DNA from 3 places in the Terrabacter aeriphilus genome. Region 2 is predicted to be linked to each of the others. Evidence: predicted binding sites of a transcription regulator. Region 2 holds the regulator's gene; each other region holds the start of a gene.
What was found. The regulator LexA, encoded in region 2, represses DNA repair genes until DNA is damaged. The targets are predictions, from matches to a motif close to TCGAACANNTGTTCGA.
Positions count from the first base shown of each region.

Region 1: ruvC (crossover junction endodeoxyribonuclease RuvC) is a predicted target of LexA. The motif match lies at 4,668-4,683, and genes of this name have one in related genera.
Region 3: ABD979_RS12490 (DUF6504 family protein) is a predicted target of LexA. The motif match lies at 2,813-2,828, and genes of this name have one in related genera.

Region 1 covers NZ_BAABIW010000025.1:23,446-29,751, reverse strand. Annotated here, with positions in the region: gene ABD979_RS17600 (DUF4037 domain-containing protein) at 1-868, shown strand, start outside; gene kynU (kynureninase) at 861-2,114, opposite strand; gene ABD979_RS17590 (class I SAM-dependent methyltransferase) at 2,203-3,021, opposite strand; gene pdxT (pyridoxal 5'-phosphate synthase glutaminase subunit PdxT) at 3,133-3,801, shown strand; gene ABD979_RS17580 (YebC/PmpR family DNA-binding transcriptional regulator) at 3,798-4,556, shown strand; gene ruvC (crossover junction endodeoxyribonuclease RuvC) at 4,730-5,416, shown strand; gene ruvA (Holliday junction branch migration protein RuvA) at 5,413-6,015, shown strand; gene ruvB (Holliday junction branch migration DNA helicase RuvB) at 6,012-6,306, shown strand, end outside.
Region 2 covers NZ_BAABIW010000020.1:115,926-122,231, forward strand. Annotated here, with positions in the region: gene ABD979_RS15990 (gamma-glutamyltransferase) at 1-579, opposite strand, end outside; gene ABD979_RS15995 (LysR family transcriptional regulator) at 754-1,701, opposite strand; gene ABD979_RS16000 (Sir2 family NAD-dependent protein deacetylase) at 1,798-2,739, shown strand; gene lexA (transcriptional repressor LexA) at 2,795-3,574, opposite strand; gene ABD979_RS16010 (LysM peptidoglycan-binding domain-containing protein) at 3,803-4,237, shown strand; gene ABD979_RS16015 (hypothetical protein) at 4,472-4,789, shown strand; gene ABD979_RS16020 (alpha/beta hydrolase) at 4,786-6,306, shown strand, end outside.
Region 3 covers NZ_BAABIW010000016.1:153,412-159,717, reverse strand. Annotated here, with positions in the region: gene ABD979_RS12505 (methylenetetrahydrofolate reductase) at 1-888, shown strand, start outside; gene ABD979_RS12500 (hypothetical protein) at 940-1,503, opposite strand; gene ABD979_RS12495 (DUF4126 domain-containing protein) at 1,630-2,397, opposite strand; gene ABD979_RS12490 (DUF6504 family protein) at 2,952-3,542, shown strand; gene ABD979_RS12485 (SAV_6107 family HEPN domain-containing protein) at 3,696-4,157, shown strand; gene ABD979_RS12480 (DNA polymerase III subunit alpha) at 4,295-6,306, shown strand, end outside.

The sequences.
Region 1 (6,306 bases), on a different contig from region 2:
GCGCGACCACGACTGGGGCCTGCGCCTCAACCTGCTCGTGCCGCGCGAGGTGGTCGTCGACGTCGACGCGCACCTGGCCGCCCACCTGCCCGAGTCGTTCGCCGGCCACCCGACCGCGTTCGCGACGACGTGGGACCCAGCCGTGCGCCACCGCGTGCAGGTCGAGACGGCGCGCGACCTCGCTGTCTCGCGGCTCGGCGTCGACCCCACCGGCGAGCTGACGGTGGACGACTGGCTCGCCTTGACGGGCCAAGCCGTCCTCGAGGTCACCGGGGGAGAGGTGTTCGCCGACGGCGCGGGCGAGCTGGGCGGCATACGGCGTCGGCTGGCGTGGTACCCCGACGACGTCTGGCGCCACGTCGTCGCCGTGGACTGGGCGCGGCTCGGGCAGGAGCTGCCCTTCGTCGGGCGCACGGCCGAGCGCGGCGACGAGCTCGGCTCGCGCGTCGTCGCCGCGCGGCTCGCCGGCATCGCGATGCACCTCGGGCACCTGCTCGAGCGGCGCTGGCCGCCCTACGCCAAGTGGCTCGGCACGAGCTTCGCCCGGCTGCCGCGCGCCGCGGCGGCGACCGAAGGACTGCACGCATCCCTGGCCGCGGACGGCTGGCGGGAGCGCGAGGGCGCGCTTGTCCAGGCGCTCCGCCTGCTGCACGACCTGCAGGGGGAGGTGGGGCTGCCGACCGTCGACGACCCGGTCGAGCCGTTCTGGGACCGGCCCTACCGCGGCGTGCGCGAGGCGGTCGTCGTCGCGCTCGAGGAGGGCATCGAGGACCCGGAGGTGCGTGCCCTGCCCCGCGGCGTCGGGTCGGTCGAGCAGTGGAGCGACAACGTCGACGTGCTCGTGGACGCGTCGCGACGCCTCAGGTGACGGCGCCGCGCTCGGCGAACTCGGGGCGCTCGAACTCGCGCCCGTCGAGCACCGCCTTGAGGTGCTCGGCCGCGCGCACCGCGTCGACGTGGGTGACGTAGAGGGGAGCGAAGCCGAGCCGGATGATGTCGGGCTCGCGGAAGTCGCCGATGACCCCGCGCGCGATGAGCGCCTGCACGACCGCGAAGGCCTGCGGGTGGCGCAGCGACACCTGCGAGCCGCGGCGCTCCGGCTCCCTCGGCGTCGCGAGCGGGAGGTCGACCCCCAGCGCGTCGAGCGCGTCGATGAACGTCTGCGTCACCGACAGCGACGCCGCGCGCACGTCGGCGGGGGAGAGCCCGTCGTAGGCCGTCAGCGCCGCCTCCAGCGCGAGCACCGACAGCAGGGGCGGGGTGCCGACGCGGGCCCGGGTGATGCCGGGGGCCGGCTCGTAGTCCGGGCGCATGGCGAAGGGGTGGGCGTGGCCCTGCCAGCCGGTGAGGGGCTGGTCGAAGTCGTCCTGGTGCCGCGTCGCGACGTAGAGGAAGGCCGGCGCGCCGGGACCCCCGTTGAGGTACTTGTAGCCGCAGCCCACGGCGAGGTCGGCGCCGCCGGCGTCGAGGTCGACCTCGACGACGCCCGCCGAGTGGCAGAGGTCCCAGCAGGCCAGCCCACCGACGGCGTGGGCCGCCTCGGTGACGGCCCGCAGGTCCCACAGCTCGCCGGTGCGGTAGTCGACGCTCGAGTACGACGCGAGGACGAGGTCGTCGCCGATCTCGGCGATCGCGGCCACGACGTCGCGCGGGTGCACCCGGCGCACCTCGAGCCCGGCGAGGGCGGCGGCCGACTCGGTCATGTAGAGGTCGGTGGGGAACGAGTCGGGGTCCGTGAGCACGACCCGGCGGCCCGGTCGCAGCCGCCCTGCGCCGATGACGGCCTTGAAGAGGTTGACCGAGGTCGAGTCGGTGACGACGACCTGGCCGGGTGCGGCGCCGACGAGCCGGCCGACGAGGTCGCCGACCCGGGTCTGCGCGCCCCACCAGTCGGCCTCGTTCCAGGAGCGGATGAGGCGCTCGCCCCACTGCCGGTGCATGACGTCGTCGACGACCCCCGGCACGGCCGAGGGCAGCGCGCCGAGGGAGTTGCCGTCGAGGTAGACCACGCCGTCGGGGAGCGTGAAGAGGTCGCGCCGGCCCCGCAGGGGCGAGGCGTCGTCGGCCTCGCGGGCGCGGGCGGTGAGGTCGTCTGAGGTGTGCACCGTCGTCATGGCCGCAACGTATCCGGTGACGGGCGCTCGTCGTCAGGCGCCCACCCACGGTGTCTCGCATGCCAGACGCTTGTCGACCGGCGCGACCTCACGAGTCCGTGCCGCCCGGGCGGCGTGCGACGACGAGCACCCCCTGGCCGGGCTGCAGCGTCGGACCCAGGCTGCGCGCCTCCTGCTCCATCGACCGGGCCGGGCCCGGGCCCAGCTCGGCGACGATCCGGTCGAGGTGCTCGAGCCACAGGGCGTACATCCGCCTGAGGTGCTCGGCGAAGCCCGGCACCGGCGCCCGCCACTCGAGGGTGAGGCCGGCCGCCGACAGGAGCGGCTCCCAGTCCGGCACGGCGTGCCGACCCGGGGCGGTCACGCCCTCCGACGCGGTGAAGACGAACCGGCCCCCGGGGCGGAGCACCCGGCGCACCTCCCGCAGCGTCGCCACCCGGTCGGGCGCGAAGAAGATGGCGTCGAGGCAGACGACGGCGTCGGCGGAGCCGTCGGGCAGGCCGGTCTCCGCGAGGTCGCCGACCACGAACCGCGCCCGCCCCTCGGGCACGAACGAGGCAGCCCGCTCCCGGGAGGCCTCGACCGCGACGGACGACCAGTCGACCCCGACGAGCGAGGCGCCGGTCGCGCGCGCGAGCCACAGCCCGGGCCCGCCGCGGCCGCAGGCGAGGTCGACGAGCCGATGACCGGGCCCGACGCGCGCGTGCGCCACGACCTGGCCGAGCACCCACCACGTCGTCATGCCGAAGGGCTCGACCTCCCTCGGGTAGTCCTCGCCGTAGGCCTGCGCCGCGAGGTCGCGCAGGAGGGACGTGCTCGCCGTGGCCACGTAGCCGGCGTCGTAGGCGGCGCCGGTCATGCCCGCCGGGCGGTCCCAGCGGGCGCCGGCAGGGAGCTCGCCGTCCACCCCACCAGTGTGCCGCCGGGGAGCCGGCCACGGCCGCCGTTCCGCGGGACGGGCCGCGCCGGTCCACCCGGTCCCGACGGTCGCGCGCGCACGGCATACGATCTGGCTCTTGTGGAGATCACCGTGGGAGTCCTCGCCGTGCAGGGCGACGTGCGCGAGCACCTCGCCGCCCTGGTGTCGCTCGGCGCCGAGGCCGTTCCCGTGCGACGCCCCGCCGAGGTCGCGGCCGTCGACGGGCTCGTCATCCCCGGCGGGGAGTCGACGGTCATGGACAAGCTCGTGCGCGCCTTCGAGCTGCGCGAGCCGCTCGTGCGGCGCATCGCCGAGGGCCTGCCCGTCTACGGCTCGTGCGCGGGCATGATCATGCTCGCCGACCGCATCGCCGACGGCCGTCCCGACCAGCAGACGCTCGGCGGCCTCGACATCACGGTGCGGCGCAACGCCTTCGGCCGCCAGGTCGACTCCTTCGAGACGGAGCTCGACTACGCGTGGAGCGACCCCGAGGCCCTCGCCCCGGCGGGCCCGGTCCACGCCGTCTTCATCCGGGCGCCGTGGGTCGAGCAGGCCGGCCCGGACGTCGAGGTGCTCGCCCGCGTGGGTCATGGGCCCGCCGCCGGTAGGATCGTCGCGGTCCGGCAGGGCAACCTGATGGCCACGTCGTTCCACCCCGAGGTGGGCGCCGACCGCCGGATCCACGCCGAGTTCGTCTCGATCGTCAGAGAGCACCGACTCCAGCAGTCGGCTGCCCGCCAGTCACCGGAACGCGAGGACACTGCATGAGCGGCCACTCCAAATGGGCCACCACGAAGCACCAGAAGGCTGCCAAGGACGCCAAGCGCGGCAAGCTCTTCGCCAAGCTCATCAAGAACATCGAGGTCGCGGCCCGCCAGGGCGGTGCCGACCCGACGGGCAACCCCACGCTCTACGACGCCATCCAGAAGGCGAAGAAGACGTCGGTGCCCAACGACAACATCGACCGCGCGGTCAAGCGCGCGTCGGGTGCCGAGGCGGGCGCCGCCGACTGGCAGACGATCATGTACGAGGGCTACGCCCCTAACGGTGTCGCGGTCCTCATCGAGTGCCTCACCGACAACCGCAACCGCGCGGCCGCCGAGGTGCGCACGGCCCTCACCCGCAACGGCGGCCAGCTCGCCGACCCGGGCTCGGTGTCCTACGTCTTCAACCGCAAGGGCGTCGTGACGGTGCTCAAGGACGCCGGCTCCGAGGACGAGATCCTCGAGGTCGTCCTCGAGGCGGGCGCCGAGGAGGTCAACGACAACGGCGACACCTGGGAGATCATCTCCGAGGCCACCGACTTCGTCGCGGTGCGCCAGGCGATCCAGGACGCCGGCATCGACTACGAGTCCGCCGAGGCGTCCTTCGTGCCCAACCTGCAGGTGCCGCTCGACCTCGACGGCGCGAAGAAGATGATCCGCGTCATCGAGGCGCTCGAGGACAGCGACGACGTGCAGAACGTCTTCGCCAACGGCGACATCCCCGACGACGTGTTGGCCCAGCTCGACGACGAGGAGTGAGCCCGCGGGCACGCGCCCGCGACGGGCTCCGGGCCCACAGGTCCGAGCAGGAGGCACGCCGGTGACCGGCGTGCCTCCCGTCGTTCCGGCACCCGCCCGTTAGCGTTGGTCCCGAACACCTGTTCGGTTCGTCCCCGACCGTCCCGCCCACCCGCACCCCGAGGAGGTATGCCGTGCGCGTCCTCGCGGTCGACCCCGGGCTCACGCGGTGCGGCGTCGGCGTCGTCGACGGCGTGCCCGGTCGGCGGCTCTCGCTCGTCGAGGTGGGCGTCATCCGCACCCCGGCCGGCGACCCGACGCCCAAGCGCCTCGTCGCCGTCGAGGACGAGATGCGCCAGTGGTTCGCCCGGCACCGCCCCGAGGCGGTCGCCATCGAGCGGGTCTTCGCCGACACCAACGTCTCCACCGTCATGGGCACCGCGCAGGTGACCGGCATCGTCATGATCATGGCCGAGCGCCTGGGCCTGCCGGTCACGCTCCACACGCCGACCGAGGTCAAGGCGGCCGTGAGCGGCAACGGCCGGGCCGACAAGGCCCAGGTGACGACGATGGTGACCCGCCTGCTCGGCCTCGCCACGCCGCCGAAGCCGGCCGACGCCGCCGACGCGCTCGCCCTCGCCATCTGCCACGTGTGGCGCGGTGGCACCCAGAGCCGTCTCGAGGACGCCCGGCTCGAGGTGCTCGCGCGCAGCGGCAGCCGGGGGACCGGCATCCCTCGTCGGGTGCCGCCGGGGGCCGCGCCCGCCCAGCGCCGCCTGCGTGCCGCCTCCGACGCCGTCACCCGACAGTCTCCCGGCACGCCCACCCGGCTGCCTCCCACCAGCCCCACCCGCCAGACCCCTGGAGCCCAGCCCCGATGATCGCCTCGCTCTCCGGCACCGTCCTCAAGGTCGGCCTCGACTCCGTCGTCGTCGGCGTGGGCGGGGTCGGCATGCTCGTGCACACGACCCCGGCCACGGCCACCTCGGTGCGGCTCGGCCAGCCGGCCGAGCTCGCCACGAGCCTCGTCGTGCGCGAGGACTCCCTGACTCTCTACGGCTTCGCCACCGAGGACGAGAAGCACGTCTTCGAGACGGTGCAGACGGTCTCGGGCGTCGGGCCGCGCCTCGCGCTCGCCGTGCTCGCCGTGCACTCGCCGGATGCCGTGCGCGTGGCCCTCGGCACGGGCGACCTCGTCGCCCTGACGAAGGTGCCCGGCATCGGCAAGAAGGGCGCCGAGCGGCTCGTGCTCGAGCTCAAGGACAAGCTCGGCGCGCTGCCGGGCTCGACCGGTCACGCCGAGCCGGCCCCGCTCGACACCGGCGAGGCCTGGCGCGAGCAGGTGCGCGAGGCCCTCGTCGGCCTCGGCTGGAGCGTGCGCCAGGCCGACGACGCGCTCGACAAGGTCGCTCCCCGCGCGGCCGAGGGCGCCGGCGTGTCGGCGCTGCTCCGCGCCGCCCTGCAGGAGCTGGGCCGATGAGCGTCGACGGCGGCTGGGAGCTCGAGCAGGCCCCCGAGACCTGGGCCGACGGCTCGTTCGACGCCACCGCCCGCATCGTCGACGTCGGCAGCGACGGCGACGAGCGGGTGGTGGAGGCGGCCCTGCGCCCCAAGCGCCTCGAGGACTTCCCCGGGCAGACGCGCGTACGCGACCAGCTCGGGCTCGTGCTCAAGGCGGCCCGGCACCGCGGCACGCCTCCCGACCATGTGCTCCTCTCGGGTCCTCCCGGCCTCGGCAAGACGACCCTCGCGATGATCGTCGCGAGCGAGC
Region 2 (6,306 bases):
GAGGATGTCGGCGAGGTCGGGGTTGACGCTCGTCTCGCCCGGCTCCACCGGTCCGCCGTCGGCGCCGGTGATGAGGGCGTGCGCCTCCGGGTCGTCGCCGAAGAGGCTGTCGCGCACGAGGGCGAGATAGAGCGCGGCCGCGGCCCCGGTGCGGTAGCCGTCGCGGCAGAAGTGGACCGACGGCTCGACCAGCCGGCGCCAGGGGAGCACGCCAAACCGCTCCCGTGCGAGCGAGAGCGCCTGCAGCGCACCGGAGTTCGCGACCGAGCCGTGCCCCGCGCCGATGGTGACGCCGCCGCCGTAGTCGGTGCGGACCTGCCGCACGCCTCGCCCGAACGCGGACGGGTCGAGCCCGCGGCCGGGCATCTCGACGTTGCCGTCGACGACGACGGGGTCACCGCCTGCCGGCCACACGTTGACGAAGGCGCCGCCCATGAGGCTGACGATGCCGGGCTCGGTGCTCATCGAGGCGAGGGCGGCTGCGACGGCCGCGTCGACCGCGTTGCCGCCGTCGGCGGCGGCCTCCAGCCCGGCCTCGAGCGGCGCCGGGCCGGAGGCGGCGAGGGCGACCCTCGTCATGACGGTTCGCGGTCGGTCGCGGCCCGCCGCGCCCGCTCCCGATCGGGCTCCGTCAGGGAGGAGCTGCGGTCGTCGTCACCCATGGCACCACCGTATGCCGATGGGACCGCGGGCGCGCGGACGGCGCGTCCGCGCGCGGCGGGCTCCCTCGGCCGGGTCCCTCGGTGGGCTGCGTCAGCGGGCCGCGGCGGCGAGCTCGGCACGGGGCGGGCGGGGGTCCGCGCCGGCGGCCTCGACCAGGGCGTGGAGCGCGGCGGCCACCGCGGGCACCCGCTGGAGGTCGGAGGTGGTGACGGCGAGGATCTGGCGCCGTGAGGCGGGGGAGAGGGGGAGCGTGGCGACCTCGTCGTGCTTCGCCGCGTTGAGGATGAGGTCCGGCACGAGCGCCACCCCGAGCCCGGCGGTGACGAGGCCGAGCTGGGCGACGTAGTCCTCCGTCTCGAACGCGACGTTGGGGCGGAACCCGGCGTGGTCGGCCAGCGAGAGCAGGTGGCCACGACAGCGCGGGCAGCCGGCGATCCACTCCTCCGACGAGAAGTCGGCGAGGCTGGCCGCGGCGTCACCGGCGTGGGGGTGGTCGCGGGGCACGACGAGGCGCACCTCGTCGTCCATGAGCCGACGCGTCACGAGGAGCGACAGGTCCTCCTCGAGCTCCCCGAGGTCGGCACCCTCGTAGGCGAAGGCGACGGCCACGTCGCAGTCGCCGCGACGGAGCGCCGCCAGCGACTCGGGCGGCTCGGCCTCGGTGAAGGTGACGGTGATGTCGGGGTGGCGGGCCTTGAGGATCGCGAGGGTGCGCGGCACGAGGGTGGCCGACGAGCTCGGGAACGCCTGCAGCCGCACGCGTCCCGCGCGCAGACCCGCGATGGCGGTGATCTCCTCCTCGGCCGCGTCGAGCGCCGCGAGCACCCCGACGGCGTGACGGGCGAGGACCTGGCCGGCCTCCGTGAGGCGGACCTGACGGCCGTAGCGCTCGACGAGGACCGTGCCCGTGCGCTGCTCGAGGCGCCGCACCATCTGCGAGATGGCCGGCTGGGTGAACCCGAGCGCGTTCGCGGCGCTCGTGAAGCTTCCCTCGTCGGCGATGGCCTTCATGACCCGCAGGCCCGCAGCATCGATCATGGGCCAATCATAACGGGTTCTTATGCTTTTCAGTGAGGTGACGTCAGCAAGGCATGGGTGACGAGGTCGTGCGACGAGGCGACGTAGGCTGGTCGCGTGTCCCAGCCGACCGGTCTGTCCTCCTCGTCCCCGACGACACGGCTGTCCACCTCGCGCATCCTGCCGCTCGTGACGCACGACCTCGGCACCTTCGAGGACCTCGTCGACCTCGTGAGCGGTGGCGGGGTCCTCGTGCTGAGCGGTGCAGGGCTCTCGACGGAGTCGGGCATCCCCGACTACCGCGGACCTGACGGGACCCGCCGCGTCGAGCCGATGACGTACGGCGAGTTCGCCGGCTCCGGCGAGGCCCGGCGGCGCTACTGGGCACGCAGCTACATCGGCTGGCAGCGCTTCGACGCCGCGGAGCCGAACGAGGGGCACCGGGTCGTCGCCGACCTGCAGGGGGCCGGCTACCTCGGACCCGTCATCACGCAGAACGTGGACGGGCTGCACCAGGCGTCCGGGGCGCGCGACGTCGTGGAGCTGCACGGCTCGCTCGACCGGGCCGTGTGCCTCACCTGCGGCGAGGTGACCTCACGACTCGGCCTGCACGAGCGGATGACGGAGGCGAACCCCGGCTTCATGGCGCGCTTCGCGGCCGCCGCGCACGCCGTGGGCTCGCAGTGGGGCGAGCAGGTGCGCCCGGACGGCGACATCGTCCTGGCCGACGAGCTCGTCGAGTCGTTCCACCCGCCGCGGTGCCTCGTCTGCGGCAACGACACCGTGAAGCCCGACGTCGTCTTCTTCGGCGAGTCCGTGCCCAAGCCCCTCGTGGAGCGGTGCTTCGGCCTCGTCGAGACGGCAGGGGCGCTGCTCGTGCTCGGCTCGTCGCTGTCGGTGATGAGCGGCTACCGGTTCGTGCGCCGGGCGCACGCCAAGGGCGTGCCCGTCGCCATCGTCACGCGCTCGGCCACGCGTGGTGATGCCGAGGCGAGCCTGCGCCTGCACGCGCCCCTCGGCACCACCCTGACCGGCCTGCGTTCCGCGCTCGGGGTCTGACGCTCCGGGTCTGACGCTCTGGGTCTGACGCTCCGGATCTGACGCTCGGCGCGTCCTAGATGCGTCGCAGGACGGCGGTCACCTTGCCGAGGATGGTGGCGTGGTCGCCGTCGATCGGCGAGAAGTCGGGGTTGTGGGGCATCAGCCACACGTGCCCGTCGGTGCGCTTGAAGGTCTTGACGGTCGCCTCGTTGTCGAGCATCGCGGCCACGACGTCGCCGTTCTCGGCGTGCTGCTGCTGGCGCACGACGACCCAGTCGCCGTCGCAGATGGCCGCCTCGACCATCGAGTCGCCGGCGACCTTGAGCAGGAAGAGGTCGCCCTCGCCCACGAGCTGCTTCGGCAGCGGGAAGACGTCCTCGACGACCTCCTCGGCGGTGATCGGCACGCCGGCGGCGATCTTGCCGAGCACCGGGACGTACGAGGCCTCGGGCCGGGCGTCGCCCGAGTCGGTCTCGGTGTCGTACTGGTCGCCGGCCGGGCCGGCCGTCCGGGCGCCGCGCGAGCCGCGCGCGGCGGGCGTGTCCGCCCTGGCTCGGGCGGGCGACGTGGCGCGACCGCGGTAGCCGACCTGCTCGGCCGTCGCGTCGGGGGAGACGACCTCGAGGGCGCGCGGTCGGTTCGGGTCGCGGCGCAGGTAGCCCTTGGCCACGAGCGCGTTGAGCTGGTGGGAGACGCTCGACGGGCTCGCGAGGCCGACGGCGTCGCCGATCTCGCGCATGCTCGGCGGGTAGCCCCGCCGGTCGACGGAGTTGCGGATCACCTCGAGCACCTTCCGCTGACGCACCGTGAGCCCGTCGCCGGTGTCGCGGTCGGGAAGCTCGGTCACGCCCATGGTGTCCCCTTCGTCGGCTCGTCAGACCGTTGCTGCGACCGGTCGTGACGACCGATGTCAGTGGTGGCTGGTGAGGTGTGTGGTGTGCGGAAAGCCTACGAGGTTCGAACACAGTTGCCAAACACCTGTTCGACGCGTGTCTCGACTTCATCGAACATACGTGCTAGAAATCGTCCAGACGTTCCATCGAACACCTGTTCGGTGGATCCGGAGCTAGGGGAGGTCACCATGAGCGCCACCGTGCTGACGGCCGTTCGTCCGATCGCGACGCAGGAGCAGCAGGCCGCGTCGGGTCCGCAGGGGCGCCCGCGCCTCGTCTCCGTGCCGACCGGTCGCGAGGCGGGCCGCGCCGCGCGAGCCGCCCGGGCTGCACGGGACGCCCGCGTCCCGATGCGGCTCACGCGCTTCGGCCGTCTCGTCGTCTCCCTGCTCGTCGCGTCGGTCGTGGCCCTGCTCGCCGTCGGCCTCGCCGGCCAGCTCGCGTCCGCCACCGGCGAGCCGCGCACGCTGACGGTCCAGCCGGGGCAGACCCTCTCGGGCATCGCCGCCCGGGAGCTGCCCGGTCTCAGCCGCGCCGACGGCGTGCTCGAGCTGCAGCTCGCCAACGGTCTCAGCTCGAGCCAGGTCCATGCCGGCCAGCAGCTGGTCGTCCCCGGTCCCTGAGCCCGCTCCGACCCAGCAGACCTCTGCGCACACCGTGCGCAGACCCCCAACGGCCGCGTTGGCTCCACCTCCAGCGGCTGTCGGGACCGGCGCTTCGACCCCGCCGGCCCCGTCCGGACGCCGCACCCCTGCACGGGGTGCGGCGTTCTGCTGCCTCCGGCGCCCTGTGGACGACGGGCCCGGTCCGGCGCCGTGACGTCCTAGCGTCACCACCGGGGAAGGGAGCCACGAGCGATGCACTACGAGGTGGACACCGCCGCGCTGCGCGAGAGCGCGCTGACGATCGGTGAGGTGCTGGCGCGGGTGCGCCGGCTCGGGGTCACCGACGACCTGGCCGCCGTCGCGACGGCGGTGCCGCCCGGGCGCACCACGGCAGGCGCGCCGGGGGTCGCCCTCGCGTGGCAGGCGCGGCTGGCCGGCCTCACGTGGGAGCTGCGCGAGCTCGGGGCCGGGGTGAGTGCCGCGGCCGACGGCTACGACGGCGCGGAGCAGGTGGCCCGGTCCGCCCTCTCGGGTCTGTCGGGCCTGTCGGGGTCCCGCCGGCACGCATGACCGCCGCGACGCTCGGGGGCGGACCGGGCATCCGCGAGATCCGCGCGGCCCGACCGGCGGTGCTGCTGGCCGTCGCCCGACGGCTGGAGGAGCGGCGCGCCACCGTGCTGAGCTGCACCGAGGCCCTGCTGTGGCGGCGCTCGGCCGGCACCCGGTGGTCGGGCCCGGCTGCAGCCGCCGTCGTCTCGCGGTACGCCTTCGTCGTCGACCAGCTCTCCCGGCTCGGCCAGAGCCTCGCCGCAACCGGGCACGCCCTGGGCCGGGCCGCGCGCCGGCTCGAGGCGGCGGCCGACCTCGTGCACCGAGCGGATCGTCGGGCCGCCGCCGAGGGTGCCTGGGTCGACCCCGACGGCGTCGTGCTCCTGCCCGTGCGTGCCTCGTTGGGGGAGCCGCTCGTGGAGGCGCACCGGGCCCGCCTCGACGCCCTCCTGCTCGCCGACGTGCACGCGTGCCTCCACGAGGCGCAGCGCACGGCGCGGGAGCTCGACGAGGAGCTCGCCCGCGCGCTGCTCGAGTCCGCGCGCGGCGCTGGCCCGGCAGCGGGTACGGGCTCGTCACCGGCTGCCCCGACGGGCCCGACGGGCGCGACGGGCCCGTCGGGCGCGACGGGCGCGACGCCCCTGCGTCCGTCCCCACCGCCCTCGGGCGTCTCGGGTGGCATGCCCGACCTCGTCTTCTCGACGGGCGCCTGGTGGCGCTCGCTCACCGCGGAGGAGCAGCGCTGGGTGCTGCGCGAGCGGCCGGAGTGGGTCGGCGCGCGCGACGGGGTCCCCGCGCAGGCCCGCCACGAGGCCAACCTCACGCTGCTCGCGCGCGCCGAGCGAACGGCATACGGCCGCGTGCAGGAGCTGGGCCGCGGCGGCGCCCCGTGGCACGTGGAGGAGCGGGCACGGGCGCAGGAGCGCGTCGACGGGCTCCGGGCGATCCGCGAGGTCCTCGCGCGGCGCGACGGGGTGCAGCGGCAGCTGCTGCTCGTCGACACCGCAGCGCTCGACCTGCGGGCGGTCGTGGCGGTCGGCGACGTCGACCGCGCCGACCACGTGGTGACCTACGTCGGGGGCCTCTCGACGAGCGTCGGCGGCGACCTGCGCCGCTACGACGAGACGTTCGTGCGGATGCGTTCGGAGGCGCTGCAGCTCGCCGGAGGTGCTGACGTCGCCGTCGTGACGTGGATGGGCTACGACGCACCCCAGCTGCGCGAGGTCGTCACCTCGATCGACCGGAACGTGTTGAGCTCCAAGCTCGCTCGCGACAACGCGGCGGCGCTGGCCGACTTCATGACCGGTCTCGACGCGGCCCGCGACCGTCCGGCGCACACGAGCGTGTGGGCGCACTCCTACGGGGGCACGCTCGCGGGCTTCGCCGTGCTGCGGACGAGCGCCATCGACGACGTGGCCGTCCTCGGTGCACCCGGTATGCCGTTCGCCGACGTCGGCAAGGCCTCCCTGGCGCCCGGCTCGCTCAACGTCCTCGGGGCGATCGGCGACGACGTGTTCTCCTACGGGTGGGTCGTGCAC
Region 3 (6,306 bases), on a different contig from region 2:
TCGATGGCTCGGGCGGAGCGGTTCACCCGGTCCATCCCGGCGCTGATCGCCGCCGACACCCCGACGTTCAGCTTCGAGTTCTTCCCGCCGAAGGACGACGCGGCGGGGGCCCAGCTGTGGGACGCCATCCGCCGCCTCGAGAAGGTGTCGCCGAGCTTCGTGTCCATCACGTACGGCGCCGGCGGGGGCACGCGCGACCGCACCGTGCGCCTGACCCAGCGGGTGCTCGAGGAGACGTCGCTGACGCCGATGGCGCACCTGACCTGCGTCGGCCACTCGGTCACCGAGCTGCGCGGCATCGTCGGGTCGTACGCCGCTGCCGGCGTGCGCAACATCCTGGCCCTGCGTGGCGACCCCCAGGGCGGCCTCGGCGAGCCCTGGGTCGCCCACCCGGAGGGTCTGGACCACGCGGACGAGCTCGTGCGGCTCGTCCGCGGGCTCGGCGACTTCACCGTCGGTGTCGCGGCGTTCCCCGACGGTCACCCCGAGTCGGGCGACGTCGCCGAGGACGCCGAGACGCTCGTGCGCAAGGAGCGCGCCGGCGCGGAGTTCGCCATCACGCAGATGGTCTTCGACGTCGACCACTACCTGCGCCTGCGCGACGAGCTCACCCGGCGCGGCTCGGCGCTGCCCGTGGTGCCGGCCATCATGCCCATCACCAACGCGCGCCAGGTGGTGCGCATGGCCCAGCTCGCCGGCCAGCCCATGCCCTCGGCGGTGACCGACCGGCTCGAGCGCCACGGCGACGACGCGGACGGGGTGCGGGCCGAGGGCATGGCCATCGCGAGCGAGGCGTCGCGGCGGCTCCTCGACGAGGGAGCCCCCGGCATCCACTTCATCACGATGAACCGCTCGTCGGCCGCCCTCGAGGTCTTCCACAACCTCTGACCGGGCGGCCGGACGCCCGGTGCCCGGGTGCTGGCGCTCAGGTGGTGGCGCTCAGGTGGTGGCGCTGCCCGACGAGGTCGCCGTGCCCGTGGGTGAGGTGGGTGAGGTGGGTGACTCGCCCTGCGGACCTCCCTGCCCGTGCGGGCCGTCGCCGTCGTGGTCGCCCCTCCCGCCGGGGCCACCCGGACCACCGGGGCCACCCTCCTGCACGGCGGTCACGGTGAACGACGCGTCGACCTGCACCGTCACGTGCGTCCCGTCGGCCCGCACCAGGTGGGCCTCGTAGACGCCGTCGGAGTCGGTCTCGACCCGCTCGACGGTCGCGGTCGGCTCCTTGGCCCTGGCGGCCGCGGTCACCTTGGCGGCCGTGTCGCCGGTCAGCAGCTTCTCGTCCGAGCGCATCGGCTGGCTGGGGTCGGCGCCGCCGGAGGCCTCGGGGCTGCGCTGGCCGCCGGGACCCCCGCCGAGGCCCTCGCCGAGCTGCGCGTAGCGGCCCGTCGACGCCGGGCCCGTGCTGGCGCTCTCGTCGGCGCTGGCGAGGGCGGCCCCGCCGAGCGCGAGCGCCGACGCGGCCACGATGCCGGCCCCGGCCAGCGTGATGGTCTTCTTCTTCATGGGTTTCCGCTCCTTCGGTGGACTGGCCTCGTGCCAGTGGTCCCACCGTCGGACGGCGCGCTGTGTGGCCACCCGCCGCGGCGTCGCACCCGGCTGTGAGAACGCGTCCTTCCTGTGGGCGGGCGCTCAGGCGTCCTGGTCGAAGGGGCGTTCCTCGGGGCGGGCAGCCGGCGGTCGGGGGGTGTCCGCGGGTTCCCGCTCAGGTATGCCGGTGTGCTGGCGGGCGCGTCTCCCGCGCCGGTCGGGCCGTCCGCGCGGGCCGCCCGGCCCGCCCGGCCCGTCCCGCCCGGTGCCCGGGGTGCTGATGCCGACGCGCTCACCCCAGGCGTCGTAGCGCTGCTTGTACCGCCGGAGGCGTCGGGTGAGGGTGACGACGAGGTACGCCCCGAGCAGCAGGAGCACCAGGGCGATCCCGGCCGCCCACCACGGGTGGGCGAGGGCGAGAGCCGTCACCCCGGTGACGGTCACGTCCTCCGTCGTGCTGACGAGGACGTTGCTCGCCGGTTCGGGGGAGGTGTTGACCACGGCGCGCAGGCCGGCCTTGATGCCGTGGGAGATGAGCGCCGTCACCCCACCGGTCGCGGCGCCGACAGCCGCGTCGAGGCTCGCCGTCTCGTGGCCGATGAGGTAGCCGATCGTCGCGCCGACCGCCGGGCGCACCACGGTGTGCACGGAGTCCCAGACCGAGTCGACGTAGGGGATCTTGTCGGCGAGCATCTCGATGACGAAGAGGACGGCGGTGCCGACGAGCACGTCGGTGCGCGCGAGGGCGTCGGGGACCTGGCCCAGGCCCCAGATCCGGTCGGCGAGGCCGAGGACGAGCACGACGGCGTACGCGTTGATGCCACTGCCCCACCCCGTGGTGAAGGCCAGGGGGACGAGCTCGGCGCCCATGCCGCTCCTTCGGGTCCGGTGCCGGTGCGGTGCGCCGGCGACGTGACGGCTGCTCGGGCCGGCGGCTCGAGCAGGTCGTCGCTGCCGACGGTGTCGCATGACCCGGCATCGCGCAACGGGGGCGCCCTGCGGGACGCCGGTCGCGGGAGCTGCGGGGGTTCGAGGTGGGCATGACGACGGGCCCGATCCGTGGGCGGACAGGACCCCTGAGCCTCTCCGTTCGCGGACCGGACCCGCGTGTGCGCCACTCTTCCGGGAGCGCGGCCGGCAGGCCTGAGCACGGGTACTCAGGTCGGCGTCGGGGAGGTCGGGCACGGGCTTGCGACGGGCTTCCTGCGGGCTTCCGACAGGCGTCCGGCGGAGGCCCGACGGTCGTCTTGACACGGTGTCGGCGGCAGGGGTTACTGTTGTCGTATCGAACAGGTGTTCGAGAAATTCAGTCCAGTCGTCGGTTGGTGTCGGCCGCTCGTGTGGGGCGCGAGCGTGTCGGGTCGTGATGTCGGCCTCGACGTGTCCGAGGGAGACGTGTCGCGGTGCGTAGGTTCAGGGATTCCGTGCAGGTGAGGCTGCGGGAGCAGCAGCAGGAGCACGAGCAGGAGCAGCAGCGGTCCTGGGAGCACTCTCAGGAGCACTCTCAGGAGCGGTCCCGGGAGCAGCTCCGGGAGCAGGAACGGTCAGCAGTCGGGGCCGGCCGGTCCGGGGGTGGGGACCGGTCCGCCCGGTCCGCCCGGTGGCGCGGCGCGAACGCGCAGTCCGTCGCGAGCGGGCGGGCGATGCCGAGCGGTGGACCGCTCCGGAGCCTCGACGGGGGAAGCGGCGGCGGTGTCGCCGGGAGCCGGCTCGACGAGGAGTCCGGCACCGCTGAGCCGGCCCCCGAGGCCTTCATCTGGCGTGGACGTCTCTACGTCGTGCGCGGGGTGCTCGCCCAGTGGCGCGAGCGGCGGGCGTGGTGGCACGACGCGCTCGAGGCGGAGGAGGCGCAGGTGCAGCCGGGGCAGACGCTCGCCGCCGCGGCGCGCGAGCAGCACGTCTGGCGGGTCGAGGCGAGCCCGGGGTGGTCGTTCGCCCCCGGGGTCTACGACCTCGCCCACGACGAGTCCGCCCGGGCCGACGACCGCTGGTCGCTCGTCCGCGTCGCCGACTGACCGGAACGCTCCGGAGCTCACCTGCTGCCCCCTGCCCCCGGGCCTCAGACCCTGGGGCTTCAGGTCCTCGGGCTTCAGGCCCAGGCCCTCGAAAACCTCAGATCCCGGTCCGGACCCCGGTCCGGACCTGCCGAACCCAGAGAGGAGACCGTCGTGACTGCTGGCCACCTGCGCCGCCCGCCGATCTCGGTCGCCGTGATCGACCTGCTCGAGCGAGCCCGCACCACGTTGGAGTGCGCCTGCCGCACGAGCGATGCCTCGGAGCGCCACCGCGACGCCCACCTCGGAGCGCTGCGCGCGGCCGCGGCCCTCGTCGCCGCCCGCACCGTCCCGACCCCGCGCTCGCGGCCGCGCAGCGTGTGGCAGGTGCTGCCCGGCGTCGCGCCCGAGCTGGGGGAGTGGGCCGGCTTCTTCGCGGCCTGCTCGGCCCAGCGGTCGGTCATCGACCGTGGCGGACACCTCAGCATCCGCGAGGCCGACGACCTGCTGCGCCAGGCCGAGATGTTCCTCGAGATCGTCCAGGACCTGCTCGGGATCCCGCAGACGGTCCCGCTGCCGCAGTCGATCACCCCGGTCTCGGTCAGCTCCGGGACGAGGAGCCGGGCGACCGGGTGACGAGCAGCATGACGACCCCCCACCCCGTCCCCTCGTCCCCACACCCGGACCCACGCCCACACCCAGACCCACACCCGGACCCGGACCCGGCACGGCGCCTGCACCGGCCGGCGCCCGGCCGCTCGGGGGAGAGCTTCGTGCACCTGCACGTCGCCTCCGGCTACTCGATGCGCTACGGCACGGCCAAGCCGCACGACCTCGTCGAGCGCGCGGCCGCCTTCGGGCAGCCGGCGCTCGCCCTCACCGACCGCGACGGGCTCTACGGCGCCGTGAAGTTCGTCCGCGCCTGCATGGAGCACGGCGTCGCACCCGTCCTCGGCGTCGACCTCGCGCTCGGTCCGGAGCCGGCGGAGGTCCGTCGGGCACCGTCCGTGCGCACCCCCGTGCGCGGCGGTGCGCTCGTCGACCCGCGGCTGCCCCGGGTCACCGTGCTCGCACGCGGGGCCGGCGGTGGGCTGCAGCCCGGTGAGGGGTGGGCCGCCCTCTGCCGGCTCGTCACGGCCACGCACCTGCGGGGGGAGCGGGGCAACCCGGTCACCACCGCGTCCCTGCTCGCCGAGCACGCCGGTGCGAGGCCCCGCCCGGACGCGGCCGGGGCTGAACCGGGCCGCGGCGCGTCGCCCGCCGCCGACGCCGCCGACGCCCGGCTCGTCGTGCTCCTCGGCCCGGACTCCGACGTCGGCCGCGCCGTGCTCGCCAAGCGGCGCGACCGCGCCCGGGCAGCCCTCGAGCGCTGGGTCGCCCTGCTGCCGCGCGGCGCGGTCGCCGTCGAGGTCGTCTGCCACGGTGGGCCGGAGCACCTGCCCGGCAGCCTCGGGCAGGCCGGCCGGATGCTCGCGCTCGCCCGCGAGGTCGGCGTGCCGAGCGTCATCACCGCCGCGGTGCGGCACGCCGACCCGCAGGATGCCGCGATCGTCGACGTGCTCGACGCGGCCCGGCGCCTCGTCGCGCTCGACGAGCGGCACCTCGACCGGGTCACCACGGCCGGCCACCTCTCGCCGACCCCGGTCATGCACGCGCTCGCGCTCGACGTCGTCCAGGTCTCGGGCCCCGGGCTCGCCGGCGGCGGTGCGAGGGCGCGCGAGCAGGCCCGCGCCCTCGTCGCGCGCACGACGGCCCTCGCCACCGAGTGCATCCAGGACCCGCGGGCCGACCTCGGCATCGGCTCGGTGCACCTGCCCGAGCCCGGCGTTCTCGGCATCCGGGCCGGCACCAACCCGCACCACGTCCTCGCCCGCCGGTGCCGCGAGTCGATCCCGGGTCGCTACCCCGGACGGTCCGAGCCCGAGCTCCGGGCCGTCAGCGACCGGCTCGAGGACGAGCTCGGCGTCATCGGCGGGCTCGGCTACGCGACGTACTTCCTCACCGTCGCGCAGGTCTGCGACCTCATCCGTGAGATGGGGGTCCGGGTCGCGGCGCGCGGCTCCGGTGCCGGCTCGCTCGTCAACTACCTGCTCGGCATCTCCGGCGTCGACCCGATGCGCCACGGCCTGCTCATGGAGCGCTTCTGCTCCCCGCTCCGCGCCGAGCTGCCCGACATCGACATCGACGTCGAGTCGGCCCGCCGCACCGAGATCTACGAGCGCATCCTCGACCACTTCGGCGGCGAGCGGGTCACCTGCGTCTCGATGATGGACACCTACCGGGTGCGCCACGCGATCCGTGACGCCGGCGCCGCGCTCGGACTGCCCCCGCCCGAGGTCGACGCCATGGCCAAGGCCTTCCCGCACATCGCCGCGCGCAACGTGCGCCACGCCCTCGCCGAGCTGCCCGAGCTGCGCGCCAGCGGCCTCGACGTGCCCCGCCTCCAGCTGATGTTCGACATCGTCGAACGGCTCGACGGGCTGCCCCGGCACGTCGCGCTGCACCCGTGCGGGGTCGTGCTCTCCGACTCCGTGCTGCTCGACCGCACCCCGGTCGAGGCGAGCTGGCTGGGCTTCCCGATGAGCCAGTTCGACAAGGACGACGTCGAGGAGATGGGCCTGCTCAAGCTCGACGTGCTCGGCATCCGGATGCAGTCGGCGATGGCGCACGCCGTCGCCGAGGTGGCCCGGGTCGACGACACCGGCATCGACCTCGACGACGAGGCGCAGGTGCCCTTCGACGACGAGGAGACCTTCGAGCTCGTCCGCTCGACGCGGACGCTCGG